DNA from 2 places in the Mesorhizobium sp. B2-5-13 genome. Region 1 is predicted to be linked to the other one. Evidence: predicted binding sites of a transcription regulator. Region 1 holds the regulator's gene; the other holds the start of a gene.
The links. The regulator PhoB, encoded in region 1, activates phosphate uptake and scavenging genes when phosphate is short. The targets are predictions, from matches to a motif close to TGTCATNNANCTGTCAT.
Positions count from the first base shown of each region.

Region 2: phnF (phosphonate metabolism transcriptional regulator PhnF) is a predicted target of PhoB. The motif match lies at 5,453-5,469, and genes of this name have one in related genera.

Region 1 covers NZ_VFUI01000007.1:56,476-64,086, forward strand. The annotation lists gene pstS (phosphate ABC transporter substrate-binding protein PstS) at 1-46, shown strand, start outside; gene pstC (phosphate ABC transporter permease subunit PstC) at 113-1,096, shown strand; gene pstA (phosphate ABC transporter permease PstA) at 1,100-1,951, shown strand; gene pstB (phosphate ABC transporter ATP-binding protein PstB) at 1,948-2,751, shown strand; gene phoU (phosphate signaling complex protein PhoU) at 2,777-3,484, shown strand; gene phoB (phosphate regulon transcriptional regulator PhoB) at 3,504-4,193, shown strand; gene FJ434_RS14035 (ROK family protein) at 4,196-5,443, opposite strand; gene xylF (D-xylose ABC transporter substrate-binding protein) at 5,715-6,755, shown strand; gene FJ434_RS14045 (sugar ABC transporter permease) at 6,898-7,611, shown strand, end outside.
Region 2 covers NZ_VFUI01000003.1:417,479-425,089, forward strand. The annotation lists gene FJ434_RS08150 (ABC transporter substrate-binding protein) at 1-911, shown strand, start outside; gene FJ434_RS08155 (sugar ABC transporter ATP-binding protein) at 1,069-2,622, shown strand; gene FJ434_RS08160 (ABC transporter permease) at 2,619-3,587, shown strand; gene FJ434_RS08165 (zinc-binding alcohol dehydrogenase family protein) at 3,664-4,680, shown strand; gene phnF (phosphonate metabolism transcriptional regulator PhnF) at 4,689-5,435, opposite strand; gene phnG (phosphonate C-P lyase system protein PhnG) at 5,544-6,005, shown strand; gene phnH (phosphonate C-P lyase system protein PhnH) at 6,005-6,616, shown strand; gene FJ434_RS08185 (carbon-phosphorus lyase complex subunit PhnI) at 6,619-7,611, shown strand, end outside.

The sequences.
Region 1 (7,611 bases):
GGCCGACATCAAGGCCGGCGGCAAGCCCGTCTACGCCGGCGAGTAATATCTTTCTGGAGGAGCGCCGCCCCGCGGCGCTCCTTTTCAATCAACACAAAGAGCCGAGCTTGACATGAGCGCTGCCCAGGAAGCCTTGCCAGCCATTCGAGGTTCACGCGACGCCATCGTCAGACGGTTCGCGTTGACCGATTCGATCTTCCATGGGCTGACCCGCGCCGCCGCCATTCTCGTGCTGGTGCTGCTCGGCGGTGTTGCCATCTCCTTGTTCGCCGGTTCCTGGCAGGCACTGTCGACCTTCGGCTTCTCCTTTCTGACCACCGAGAGCTGGAATCCCGTCACCGAGAAATTCGGCGCCCTGGCGCCGATCTATGGCACCATCATCACTTCGGCCATCGCTATCCTGATCGCCGTGCCGCTCGGCATCGGCATCGCCATTTTTCTCACCGAGCTTTGCCCGCGTCCGCTTCGGCGCCCGATCGGCATGGCGGTGGAACTGCTGGCCGGCATTCCTTCGATCATCTACGGCATCTGGGGCCTGTTCGTGCTGGCACCGTTCCTGCAGACGACAGTGCAACCTTTCATCATCAGCGTGTTCCATGGCATTCCCGGCCTTAACAGCCTGTTCGCCGGGCCCCCTTATGGCATTGGCCTGCTGACCTCGGCGATGATCCTGGCCATCATGATCCTGCCTTTCATCACCTCGATCACCAAGGATGTGTTCGACACGGTGCCGCCGGTGCTGAAGGAGTCCGCCTACGGCATTGGCTGCACGACCTGGGAGGTAACACGCCGGGTCGTCGTCCCCTACACCCGCATCGGCATCATGGGCGGCGTCATGCTTGCTCTCGGCCGTGCGCTCGGTGAAACCATGGCGGTCACCTTCGTCATCGGCAACGCCCACCGGATCAGCGCCTCGCTGTTCGCGCCGGCAACGACGATCTCGGCAACCATCGCCAACGAATTCACCGAAGCCGTCGGCGATCTCTACACCTCCTCGCTGGTGGCGCTCGGCCTGATCCTGTTCGTCATCACCTTCCTCATCCTTGCCATCGCCCGGTACATGCTGATGCGCATCGATGCCCGTACCGGAGTCTGACCGATGTCGACAGCCGCATCGCTTCACCAGAGCCGCAAGCGCAAGAACGGCGTGATGATGACGCTCTGCGTCATCGCCGCCGGCATCGGCCTTGCCTGGCTGGCGCTGATCCTCGGCGCGCTGCTCTATAAGGGTCTGTCGGGCGTTTCGCTCTCGGTGTTCACCGAAATGACCCCGCCGCCCGGTGATGCCGGTGGCCTGCTCAACGCCATCTACGGCAGCATCGTGATGACCATCATCGGGATCGTCGTCGGCACGCCGATCGGCGTGCTGGCCGGCACCTACATGGCCGAATACGGCCGCTTTTCGAAACTCACCACCGTGGTACGCTTTATCAACGACATCCTGCTGTCGGCGCCATCGATCATCATTGGTCTGTTCGTCTACGAATTGATGGTGCGGCCGATGGGGCATTTCTCGGCCATCGCCGGCGCCGTCGCGCTGGCCATCCTGGTCATCCCCGTGGTCGTGCGCACCACCGAGGACATGCTCAACCTTGTGCCGAACGCCTTGCGCGAGGCCGGCACGGCGATTGGCGCGCCACGCTGGGTGGTGATCCGTTCGGTGGCCTACCGCGCGGCGATGTCCGGCATCGTCACCGGCATATTGCTGGCCATCGCCCGCATTTCCGGCGAGACGGCGCCGCTTCTTTTCACGGCGCTGAACAACCAGTTCTGGTCGAGCAACCTCAACGCGCCGATGGCCAGCCTGCCGGTTACCATTTTTCAGTTCGCTCTCAGCCCCTACGAGGAATGGCAGCAACTGGCCTGGACCGGCGCACTCATAATCACATTGACGGTTCTCGCGCTCAGCATCTTCGCGCGCAGCCTGACCGGACGCAGAGAGGACAAATGAGCCAGATGTTGTCTCCAGACATGACGATTGCCACCGAGGCGGCCGCCAAGGCGAAGATCGAGGTCAAGAACCTCAATTTCTACTACGGCCAGTCGAAGGCGCTGAAAGACATCACGCTGTCGCTGCCCGAGCGCAGCGTGACGGCCTTCATTGGACCGTCGGGTTGCGGAAAGTCGACGCTGCTGCGCGTCTTCAACCGCATCTACGAACTCTACCCCAAGCAGACCGCCGAGGGTCAGGTGCTGCTCGACGGCCAGAACGTTCTCGACCGCTCGCAGGATCTCAACCTGTTGCGCACCAAGATCGGCATGGTGTTCCAGAAGCCGACGCCGTTCCCGATGTCGATCTATGAGAACATCGCCTTCGGCGTCAGGCTCTATGAGAAGATCGGCAAGGCCGAGATGGACGGCCGTGTCGAGCAGGCGCTGAAGCGCGCCGCGCTGTGGAACGAGGTCAAGGACAAGCTCAATGCCAGCGGCCTCAGCCTGTCGGGCGGCCAGCAGCAGCGGCTTTGCATCGCCCGCACCGTGGCGGTGAAGCCGGAGGTCATCCTGCTCGACGAGCCGGCCTCGGCGCTCGACCCATTGTCGACCGCCAAGATCGAGGAACTGATCGACGAGTTGCAGGCCGACTACACGATCGTCATCGTCACCCACAACATGCAGCAGGCCGCGCGCGTCTCGAAGCAGACGGCTTTCATGTATCTGGGCGAGCTGGTCGAATTCGACAAGACCGAGAAGATCTTCACGTCGCCTCGCGAGAAGCGCACGCAGGACTACATCACCGGCCGCTTCGGCTGATCTCACGCATACGAGGACCAGGATCATGGCCGAACACACAGTCGCAGCCTTCGACGAGGATCTCGGACAGATCAGCAAGCTGATCAGCGACATGGGCGATCTTGCCGGCACGATGGTCGGCGGCGCCACCAAGGCGCTGCTGAATTCCGACAATGCGCTGGCACAGCGCGTCGTCTCCGACGACGCCATCATGGACGCGCGCCAGCGCGAACTCGACGATCGCGCCATCACCCTGATCGCCAAGCGCCAGCCGATGGCCGACGATCTGCGTCATGTCGTCGGCTCCATCCGCATGGCGGGCGATCTCGAACGCATCGGCGACCTTGCCAAGAACATTGCCAAGCGCGTCGGCTCCGTCGGCCTTACCGCCACCCCGCGCGATCTGTCGCACTCGATCGATTCCATGGCGCAGCTGGTGCTGATCCAGGTGCAGGGGGTAGTCGAGGAATACGCGGCAGGCGATGCCGCCGCCCTCGCCAAGCTCAGGAATGACGACGAACGCATCGACATCAAATACACTTCGGTGTTCCGCGAACTCCTGACCTACATGATGGAGGATCCCCGCAACATCACGGCTTGCACGCATCTTTTGTTCTGCGCCAAGAATCTCGAACGCATCGGCGACCACGTGACCAACATCGCCGAGAATGCATATTATGTGCTGACCGGCACGCAACTGCCCGCCAACCGTCCGAAGCAGGACGAGACGGCGATGTCGGTGCCGGCGGCTTGACGGCAGGGATGATCAATCGATGATCGCGCCACGCATCATGGTGGTGGAGGACGAGGAGCCGCTCGGCGTGCTTCTCCGCTACAATCTGGAATCGGAAGGCTACCAGGTCGAGGTGGTGACACGCGGCGACGAAGCCGAGATCCGCCTCCAGGAGAACGTGCCCGACCTCCTGGTGCTCGACTGGATGGTGCCGGCGGTTTCCGGCATCGAACTCTGTCGGCGCCTGCGAATGCGGCCCGAGACCGAGAGGCTGCCGATCATCATGTTGACGGCGCGCGGCGAGGAGAGCGACCGCGTGCGCGGCCTCTCGACCGGTGCCGACGACTATCTGGTCAAGCCGTTCTCGACACCGGAATTCATGGCCCGGGTCAAGGCGCTGCTGCGCCGCGCCAAGCCGGAAGTGCTGTCCAGCGTGCTCAAGGTCGGCGACATCGTGCTCGACCGGGAATCGCACCGGGTCTATCGCAAGAAGAGCGAGATCCGGCTCGGACCGACCGAGTTCCGCCTGCTCGAATTCATGATGCGTCATCCCGGCCGCGTGTTCTCGCGCAGCCAGCTGCTCGACAATGTCTGGGGCGAGACGATCTATATCGATGAACGCACCGTGGACGTGCATGTCGGCCGGCTGCGCAAGGCGGTCAACAACGGCCGTATGCCGGACGTGATCCGCACCATTCGCGGCGCCGGCTACGCGATCCGCGAAGACTGAAATCAGGCTACATTCTTGCCCGGAACGCCGGGCCTCGCCAGCACGCCCGGCGCGAAAATCTCCTGGTCCACGAAGGTCAATGCGCGCATAGCGCAACCTTCGCGGATGAGCGGCAGCTCGTTCGGCTCGGTGTCGAAGGAAATCGATTCCGAATGCTGGCCGCCGGCGGTCTGGCCGATGGCCTCGCGCAAGGCCGGCTCGATCAGGTCGAAGGCGGCGGCGCTGACGCCGACCATGGCGACGGGTGCGGGATCGATCAGCGCGAACAGGCTGCCCAGCCCATAGCCCAGCGCCTCGCCGGCCTTGCGATAGGCTTCGCGCTCCGGTCCGTCTTTCTCCCTTGCCGTCGCGGCGAGTGTCCGCATCTGCGCATCGCTGACATCTGCGACCGGTTCGGCGTCCTCGCCAAGCTGCCTGGCGTTGCGCCAGATGGCGTAGTTGCCGGCATAGGCCTCGACGCAGCCGCGCCGTCCGCAGCGGCAGAGCGCGCCTCCCGGGCGATGGATCATGTGGCCGAACTCGCCTCCCGATGAATGCGTGCCGGTGAACAGCTCGCCCTTCAGCACCAGGCCCATGCCGATGCCGTGCGAGAGCAGGATGGCGATGAAGTCGTCGCGGTAGCGTTCGGGGTCGCGCCAGCGCAGCGCCACCGCCATCATGTTGCAGTCGTTCTCCATGGTAGCGGGGATGCCGAACTCGGCTTCAAGTATGTCGGCGAAGGGAATGTCCGTCTGCGGCGTGATCGGCGACCACAGCATCGCACGCGCCTCGCTGTCGGTGATGCCCTGGATCGCCAGCGCGATGCGGGCAATACTGCGGACGTCGAGATCGGGGTCCTCGAGGCGCCGCCGCACTATTGCCGTGCATTCGCCGATCAGCGCCTCGCGCGACATGGTCAGCGTGTCCAGCCGGCGCTGTTCCTCGGCGATCACCTGGCCGGAATAATCGATGACGGCGACGGACAGGAAATTCAGTGACAGCACCACGGTCATCACAGCCGCGGCCTCGGGGTTGAGGCCAAGGCCAACCTGCGGCCGGCCGCGTTTCAGTGAACCGGCTTCGTTCGGCTTGCCTTCGGTCAGGATACCCTCGTCGATCAGGTCGGCTGATATCGCCGATATGGTCGAGTGGCTGAGGCCGGTGGTGGCGGCGATCTCGGTGCGCGAGGGCTGACCACCCTGACGCACGGCTGCAATCACCATGGCGCGGTTGCGCCGGCGCAGATCGTCGTGGCGGATTCCTACCGACATGCTTCCCACATCCTCCCCGTCGCCGCGGTTCTTGACACCCCCTCGAACCTCTCCGGCAATGGGCCGAATACTGGCAGATGCGGCAGGAGCTGTCATTTATTTATTGCGGGACTCGAAAAAAGGTTCCCGGCACCTCAAAATCCATCAGAATCGATGTTGACAGTGTTCCGACGATGGATCAGTGTTTTTTCGAGGCTCGAAAAAATAGGGCCTTTGTGCCGGCCTTCGGGCCAGTTTGGTCGCGCCATACGCGGCGCAGGGAGGATATATCATGAAGAGATTCACAGTCGCCATCCTGGCGGGTGTCGCCATGTCGCTGACGCTGGCGTCGGTGGCGCAGGCGAAGGACAAGGTCATCGGCGTTTCGTGGTCGAATTTCCAGGAAGAGCGCTGGAAGACCGACGAGGCCGCCATGAAGAAAGCGATCGAGGCCGCGGGCGACAAGTACATTTCCGCCGATGCGCAGTCCAATCCCGGCAAGCAGCTGACCGATGTCGAAAGCCTGATTTCCCAGGGCGCCAATTCGCTGATCATCCTGGCGCAGGATGCTTCGGCCATCGGCCCAGCGGTGCAGAAGGCGCTCGACGAGGGCATTCCGGTCGTCGGCTATGACCGCCTGATCGAGAACAAGGACGTCTTCTACCTGACCTTCGACAACAAGGAAGTCGGCCGCATGCAGGCTCGCGAGGTGTTCAAGGTGAAGCCTGAAGGCAATTACGTCTTCATCAAGGGCTCGGGTGCCGACCCGAATGCCGACTTCCTGTTCTCGGGCTCGATGGAAGTGCTGAAGGAAGCCATCGACAGCGGCAAGATCAAGAATGTCGGCGAAGCCTATACGGACGGCTGGCTGCCCGCCAACGCCCAGAAGAACATGGAGCAGTTCCTCACCGCCAACGACAATAAGGTCGATGCCGTGGTCGCGGCCAATGACGGCACCGCCGGCGGCGTCGTCGCGGCGCTGACGGCGCAGGGGCTCGCCGGCACCGTGCCGGTCTCTGGCCAGGACGGCGACCACGCCGCGCTCAACCGCATCGCGCTCGGCACCCAGACTGTGTCGGTGTGGAAGGATGCGCGTGAACTCGGCAAGAACGCCGCCGAGATCGCCTCGCAGCTCGCCGACGGCAAGAAGATGACCGACATCGCCGGCGCGAAGGACTTCACGACGCCTGGCGGCAACACCGTCAAGTCGCTGTTCCTGACCCCGGTCGCCATCACCAAGGACAATCTCAACCTCGTCATCGACGCCGGCTGGATCAAGAAGGACGAAGTCTGCGCGGGCGTCGCCGCCGGCAGCGTCGCGGCCTGCAACTGAGTTTGACCGCTTGAAGAATGAAGGCGCCGCGGCCCCCAAGCCGCGGCGTTTTCTCAAAAAGATTTGTGTTTCCGCATCACGCGGATAGCTTCTAGGCTGGGTTCGGCATCCGTGTCAGACGGCCAGCCGGTTGGAGGAAATCATGACCGACACGATGTCCAACCTGCAGGCCGATACCGCGCGCGCCTCGGAACTCGGCGCGGTTGCCCGGTTCCTGAAAGCGACCGAGATCGACACCCGTATGCTCGGCATGATCGGCGCCCTGCTGCTGATCTGGGTCGCGCTGCATGTGATTTCGAGCTTGCGTCTTGGCGTCAATCCGTTCGATTTCGACAGCCGCACGTTTCTGACGCCGCGCAATCTGTGGAATCTGTCGGTGCAGACGTCCGCGGTCGCAATCATGGCCTGCGGCATGGTGCTGGTCATCGTCATGCGCAACATCGACCTGTCCGTCGGTTCCGCCGAGGGCCTGATCGGCATGGTCATGGGCTTTGCCCAGGTGCATTTCCTGGTCCGGTTCGTGGGGCTTGAACTCGGCAATCCATGGATCTGGGTGCTGGCACTGGTCATCGGCCTGGCGCTCGGCCTTTTGATCGGCGCCTTCCAGGGCTTCGTCATCGCCTATCTCGAAGTGCCGGCCTTCATCGTCACGCTGGGCGGCCTGCTGGTCTGGCGCGGTGCCGCCTGGTGGGTCACCAGCGGCCAGACGGTGGCACCGCTCGACGCCACCTTCCAGCTGATGGGCGGCGGACCGGCCGGATCGATCGGTGCGACCTGGAGCTGGGTCGTAGGCATCGTCGCCTGCCTGGCCGTCGTGTTTGCGCTGTTCAACGGGCGGGTGCAACGAAAGCGGTTC
Region 2 (7,611 bases), on a different contig from region 1:
CCGCACCGGTTTCGGCGGCGGACGTGACCATTCCGATCATCGTCAAGGATACCACGTCCTTCTACTGGCAGATCGTCCTGGCCGGCGCCCGCAAGGCCGGCAAGGATCTCGGCGTCAATGTGCCGGAACTCGGCGCCCAGGCTGAGACCGACGTCAACGGCCAGATCTCGATCCTCGAGAACGCCGTCGCCGGCAACCCGGCCGCCGTCGTCATCGCGCCGACCGAAGCCAAGGCGCTCGGCAAGCCGATCGACGAGGCCGCGGCCAAGGTCAAGGTCATCGGCATCGACTCGGGCGCCGACTCCAAGGCCTTCACCTCGTTCCTGACCACCGACAACGTCCAGGGCGGCCGCGTCGCCGCTGACGGTCTCGCCGCCGCGATCGGCGCCGCCAACGGCGGCAAGGTCGAAGGCAAGGTTGCGCTTATCACGGCGCTCCCTGGCGCTGGCTCGCTCGAACAGCGCGCGCAAGGCTTCAAGGAACAGCTCAAGGCCAAATATCCCGGCCTCGAACTGATCGCCGACAAATACGCCGACGGCCAGGCCACCACCGGCCTCAACATCGCGACCGACCTGATCACCGCCAATCCGGACCTGAAGGGCATCTTCGCGTCAAACCTGATCATGGCGCAAGGCGTCGGCCAGGCGATCGCCGAGAACAAACTTGCCGGCAAGGTCGGACTGATCGGCTTCGACAGCGACGAGAAGCTGATCAAGTTCCTCAATGACGGCGTCATTTCGGGCCTCGTCGTCCAGGATCCGTATCGGATGGGCTATGACGGCATCAAGACGGCGCTCGCCGCTTCGAAGGGCGAGAAGGTGGAGGCAAATGTCGACACCGGTGCCAATCTCGTGACCAAGGACAACATGAAGGATCCCAAGATCGACGCGCTGCTCAATCCGAAGCTCTGAGCAGCCAGTGTTCAAAAATCGTTTCCGGGGCGTCGCGCCCCGGAAACATCCGCCGCCACGAGCGGCTTGGCAATCGGCCGGCTTCGGCTAGGCTGTTTGAAAAGACGATCACAGCCTCGCCAGGTGCCAGCCGCGGGGCCAATCTGGGAGGATCGCCATGACGCCGACGGCGCACGAACTGCATCCGGCTCCCGCGCTGGAGCCCGGCAGGACCATCCTCGAATTGCGTGGGCTGGAAAAGCGTTATCCCGGCACTCATGCCTTGAAGCCGGTGGACCTTGCCTTCAAGGCAAGCGAGATCCACGCCATCGTCGGCGAGAACGGCGCCGGCAAATCCACGCTCATCAAGCTTTTGACCGGCGTCATGCCGCGCACCTCCGGAGAAGTGATCTGGGAGGGTCAACCGGCTGCACTGGCGACCCCGCATGAGGCGATGGCGCTCGGCATCAACGCCGTCCACCAGGAAGTCGTGCTCTGCCGTCACCTCACGGTCGCCGCCAACATGTTCCTCGGCGAGGAGAATTCGCGCTTCGGCATCCTGCAGCAGCGCGCCATGGTCAAGGAAGCGCAGAAGATCATCGATGATCTCGGCTTCGACTTGCCGGCGCATGTCACATTGGGCGATCTGACCATCGGCCAGCAGCAGTTGATCGCCGCCGCCCGCGCCACCGTGCGTGGCACCAAATTCCTGATCTTCGACGAGCCGACCGCCTACCTGACCCGCAAGGAGGCCGACCAGCTCTTCACCTTGATCCGCCGCCTGAAGACCGAGGGCGTGACGATCATCTATATCAGCCACCGCATGGAGGAAGTGTTCGAGCTCGCCGATCGTGTTTCGGTGCTGCGCGACGGCACGCTGGTCGGCACCAGGAACATCAGCGAGACCAACGATGCAGAACTCGTCAAGCTGATGATCAACCGCTCGATCGAACAAATCTACCACAAGGAGCATTTCACTCCCGGTGCGGCGATCATCGAGGCCAGGAACCTCTCGGGCAAGGGCTTCGAAAACGTGTCGATGACGGTCCGTGCCGGCGAGATCGTCGGGCTCTACGGCCTGATCGGCGCCGGGCGCAGCGAATTCGTCACCACGCTCTACGGCCGGCACAAGAAGTCGGCCGGCCAGGTCCTGTGGCAAGGCAAGGATGTCCAAATCAACTCCGAGCATGACGCGATCAAGCTCGGCATGGCGCTGGCGCCGGAAAGCCGCCGCGACCAGGGTCTCTGCCTCAATTTGCCGGTTGGCCTCAACCTCAACCTGCCGATCTACAAGCGCATCTCCAGCAATTTGTTGATCTCGAACGCGAAAGAGAAGGCCGAGGCCGACCGCCAGATTGCTGGCCTCAGGATCAAGACTCCGACGCGCCATGCGTTGGCTTCCAGCCTGTCCGGCGGCAACCAGCAGAAGATCGTTATCGGCAAATGGCTGGCGCACGGCGCCAAGCTGTTCATCTTCGACGAGCCGACGGTTGGCGTCGATGTCGGCACCAAGGCCGAAATCTACCGCCTGTTCAGCGCGCTCTTGTCGAAGGGCGCCGGCATCATCCTGATCTCGTCCTATTTGCCGGAGGTCTATGAACTGGCCGACACGCTGCACGTGTTCCGCCGCGGCAAGCTGGTGGCCACGCACGGGTTCCACACCGCCGATCACGAGGACATTCTCACACAGGCGCTCGCCGAGAAACAAGAAAAGCTGGGAGGAAAGACATGAGCACCGAGGCGATTCCTGCCGAAAAACCGAAGCGCAATTACAACGCCCTGTTCGGACTGACGCTGCTGGCGCTGCTGGTGCTGCTGTGGGTCATCCTGTCGTTGTCCACATCGAGCTTCGCGTCGGCCAACAACATCTCGAACCTGCTGCGTCAGGGTTCGATGATCGCCATTTTGGCTGTCGGCCAGACCTTCGTCATCATCACCGGCGGCATCGATCTGTCCGTCGGCGCGGTGGTCGGCTTCGCAACCGTCATCGCCGCGATGCTGATCAATGCCGGCGTCCCAGTCTTCCTCGCCATCCTGCTCACCTTGCTGGTCGGCGTCGCCATCGGCCTCTTCCATGGTTTTGGCATCGTCAAGATGGGCCTGCCGCCCTTCATCATCACGCTGGCGACCCTGACGTCGCTGCGCGGCATTGGCCTCTTGATGACCAACGGCAATTCGATTTCGATCAACAATGATGCTTTCCAGGAATTCTCGCGCAACTCCTTCCTCGGCGTTCCCAATCTGTTCTGGATGGTCCTGCTGGTCGGCATACCCGCCTATGTCTTCCTGCATCACAGCCGCTGGGGCCGGTACCTGTTCTCGGTCGGGTCGAACGCCGAGGCCTCGCGCCTGTCCGGCGTCAACGTCCAGCGCACCATCTTCATGGCCTACACGCTGTCGGGTCTCTGCGCGGCCTTCGTCGGCGTGCTCTTGGCTTCGCGCATCGGCATCGGCAATCCGACGCAGGCCGAAGGCTGGGAATTACAGGCGATCGCCTCGTCGGTGATCGGCGGCACCTCCCTGTTCGGCGCGGTCGGCTCGGTGCACGGGCCGCTGCTCGGCGCCTTCATTCTCGCCACCATCAACAACGGCGCCAACCTGCTCAACGTCAACGCCTTCTGGCAGCGTGTCATCACCGGCGTGCTGATCATCGTCATTGTCTATTTCGACGGCCTGCGCCGCCGCAGCGGCAAGTAGTCAACGAGCCGAAAACGATCTCCGGCCCGGTATCAAAACGGGCCGGCGTTTTCGTAAACCCAAAATGGACTGAAACATGAAAGCCGTCGTCTGCCGCTCGCCCGGCGAACTCATTTTGGAAGACCGTCCGGCTCCCGGCTCGCCGCCTCCCGGCTGGGCACTGGTGGCGGTCAGCCATGTCGGCATCTGCGGCACCGACTACCATATCTTCGAGGGCAAGCACCCGTTCCTCGCCTACCCCCGCATCATGGGCCATGAGGTGTCTGGCACCGTCGTCGAAGTCGGCGAAGGAGTCGGGCTTGCGGTCGGCGAACCGGTCATCATCAACCCGTATCTCTCCTGCGGCAAATGCATCGCCTGCCGGCATGGCAAACCAAATTGCTGTGTCAGGATCGAAGTGCTCGGCGTGCATCGCGACGGCGCCATGTGCGAACAGATCCTGGTGCCGGCTGAGAATCTCTATCGCACAAACGGGCTGTCGCTCGCCGACGCCGCCGCCGTCGAATTCCTGGCCATCGGCGCGCATGCCGTGCGCCGCGCGCGTTCCGAGCCCGGTGCACGCACGCTGGTCATCGGCGCCGGCCCGATCGGGCTTGGCACCGCCATCTTCGCACGCGTTGCCGGGCTCGAGGTGACACTTCTCGACATGAGCTCCGAAAGACTGGTCTTCGCGGCGGGTGAGCTCGGCTTTTCGATTCTCGACGGCTCGCAAGCACCCGTGTCCGATCTGGTGCGTGATGCGACCGGCGGCGAAGGCTTCGACGTGGTCTTCGACGCCACCGGCAACACCCGGTCGGTGCAATCGGCCTTCGCCCATGTCGCGCATGGCGGCACGCTGGTGCTGGTCAGTGTCGTCAAGGACGACATCGTCTTTTCCGATCCTGAATTCCACAAGCGCGAAATGACATTGGTCGGCAGCCGCAATGCGTTGCGTGCAGACTTCGATCATGTCGCCGCCTCGATCCGCAATGGTGCTGTGCCGCTGGCCAAGCTCGTCACCCACCGCACCACGCTGGCCGATACGCCAGGGGATCTCGCACGCTGGGCACACGAGAAGTCGGGCCTGATAAAGGCCGTGATCGAGATCGGATAGCCGGGACGTTATAGCGCTGAGAGCTTCAGCTCCACTCGCTCGGCCGGAAAACGCGATTCGGAAAACTGGATTGGCTGGCCGTCGGGCGTGACGTTGACCGCCACTGTCACCAGCACGATGGCGCCCGGCTGCAGATCGAGATCGGCGAGATCGGCGGCGTCCGCATGGCGCGCGGACAGCACGGTCGATTGCCTGAGATAGTCATCGATACCGAAACGGGCGAGCGACGCGGTGATCGAACCGGTTTGCGCCATCGCCTTGTCGATGCCGGCAAAGCGCTTCGCCTCGAACCATGCGGCAGCGCGCGACACCGGCCGTCCGTCGGCCTCGCCGCGCGTTTCCAGCCGGATTACCTCGGCACCCCGGGCAAGGCCAAGCCCCTCGGCAACGCGCTGGCTGGCAGGCTCGACCGAGAAAGCAAGCAGCACGATGTGCCGTTCCGAGGTCTGCCCCTGCAGCCCCGCAGAGAAGCGCGTGCGCGCGCCGATCGGATAGGACAGCCGCTTGCGCGACAAGACGAACGTGCCGCGCCCCTGTTCGGCCCGCAATACGCCCTCCTGTACGAGGGCCGATATGGCGCTACGCACGGTGTGACGATTGACGCCGTAGCGCTCCGCCAGCGCGACCTCGGGCGGCAGTGCGGCATTTTCGGCGAAATCGCCAATGGCAATCGCTTGCAGGATCCTGTCGGCGATCTGGCGCCAAAGTGAGACGCCGCTGCGCCGCTCGATGGTATCGGCCGCTTGCCCGGTCATGTTTTTGCCTCCCGGCCTGTCACGCACCCGTCATGGACTCGCGCTAGGTAATATGTATAATTTGTATAGTTGTCTATATCAATAGACAAATTTAGAGGAAAGTTGGCGATGCGAGGACAGGAAGCCCGCGACCAGGCCGAGCGCAAGGCCGCCATGGCCACCTTGGCGCAATCGAGCGGCGACGACATCGTGCGGCTCTGGAACGAGTCCGGCCTGCCTTCGCAAGCCGAGCTTCTGCGCGGTCCCGAGACGGGCCTGGTCACGCTGCGTGGCCGCATCGGCGGCGGAGGCGCGCCCTTCAATGTCGGCGAGGCGACCGTCACTCGTGCCACTGTCCGGCTGCCATCCGGGCAGGTCGGCCATTGCTACACGCTTGGCCGCGACAAGCAGAAGGCGAAGCTGACAGCCATCGCCGACGCGCTCTGGCAGGACCCTGCCCGCCGCACCGAGGTCGAGACCAGGCTCATTGCGCCCTTGCGCTCGGCTCTGACCGCTGCCCACGAAAAACGCCGCGCCGAGACGGCGGCGACGAAAGTGGATTTCTTCACCATGGTTCGCGGAGAAGATTGATGGATATCGCGGCACAATCGATCGAGGGCGGTTTCGCCGATCCGGTCTTCAACGCCCAGACCGTGTTTCGGGCCGTCATGGATGCCATGGCGCGGCCAGGCAGCGTCCAGCCCTTACCGGCCCTGGCCCGCCCGCCGGCGCCGCTTTCGGCAACATTGGGCGCCATTGCACTGGCGCTGTGCGACAACGACACGCCGCTCTGGCTCGACCCGGCCCTCCATGCGTCCCCCGCGATCAGGTCCTGGCTTGGTTTCCACACCGGCGCGCCGCTGGCCAACACGCCGGCCGACGCGCATTTCGCGTTTGTCGCCACGCCGGCCGAGATGATGGCGCTCGACGGTTTTTCGCAGGGCACGCAGGATTATCCCGACCGCTCGACGACGCTGATCCTGCAGGTCGGCGACCTCGCTTCAGGGTCCCCGCTGTTGCTCGAAGGCCCGGGCATCGAAACCAGCGCCGCGATCGCGCCGGCGCAGATGCCGCGTCACTTCGTCGAGCAGTGGAAGCAAAACAACAAGCGCTTTCCGCGCGGCGTCGACATCATCCTCGCCACATCGGACGGCATAGCCTGCCTGCCGCGCACGACGCGCATCAAGACGATGGAGGCTTGAAGATGTATGTCGCGGTAAAAGGCGGCGAAGCCGCAATTGCCAACGCTCACAGCCTGCTTGCCGACCGCCGGCGTGGCGACCGCTCGGTGCCGGCGCTGCGCCTCGACCAGATCGTCGAACAGCTGGCGCTCGGCGTCGACCGGGTGATGAGCGAAGGTTCGCTCTATGACCGTGAATTGGCGGCACTCGCTATCGTCCAGGCGCGGGGCGACATGATCGAGGCGATCTTCCTGGTGCGCGCCTACCGCACCACGCTGCCGCGCTTCGGCTATTCCAGACCGATCGACACCGGCACAATGCTGGTCGAGCGGCGTGTGTCGGCGACCTACAAGGACCTGCCCGGCGGCCAGTTGCTTGGTCCGACCTTCGACTACACGCACCGCCTGCTCGACCCTGAGCTCGCCGCCGGTGCCGATGTCGCCGAGCCCTTGCGGCGCGAGACGGAAGCCCAGGCGATGCCGCGTGTCTCGGCGATCCTTGCCCGCGAAGGCCTGATCGAGCCCGATGGCGACATGCCTGGGGATCATGTCCCCGGCGACATCACCCGCGAGCCGCTGGAATTCCCGATGGCGCGCGACATCCGCCTGCAGGCACTGTCGCGCGGCGACGAGGGTTTTCTGCTGGCCCTCGGCTATTCAACGCAGCGCGGCTATGCCCGCAACCATCCATTCGTCGGCGAGATCCGCATCGGCGAGGTCGAGCTGGAGCTCGACGTTCCCGAACTGCCCTTCGCGGTGCCGCTCGGCACGGTGCGCGTCACCGAATGCCAGATGGTCAACCAGTTCAAGGGCTCGGCCAAGGCGCCGCCGCAATTCACCCGTGGCTACGGTCTCGTCTTCGGCCAGAGCGAGCGCAAGGCGATGGCCATGGCGCTCTGCGACCGGGCGCTGCGCGCCTCCGAACTCGGTGAGGACGTCGTTGCCGCCGCGCAGGACGAGGAGTTCGTCATCTCGCACTCGGACAATGTCCAGGCCACCGGCTTCGTCGAGCACCTG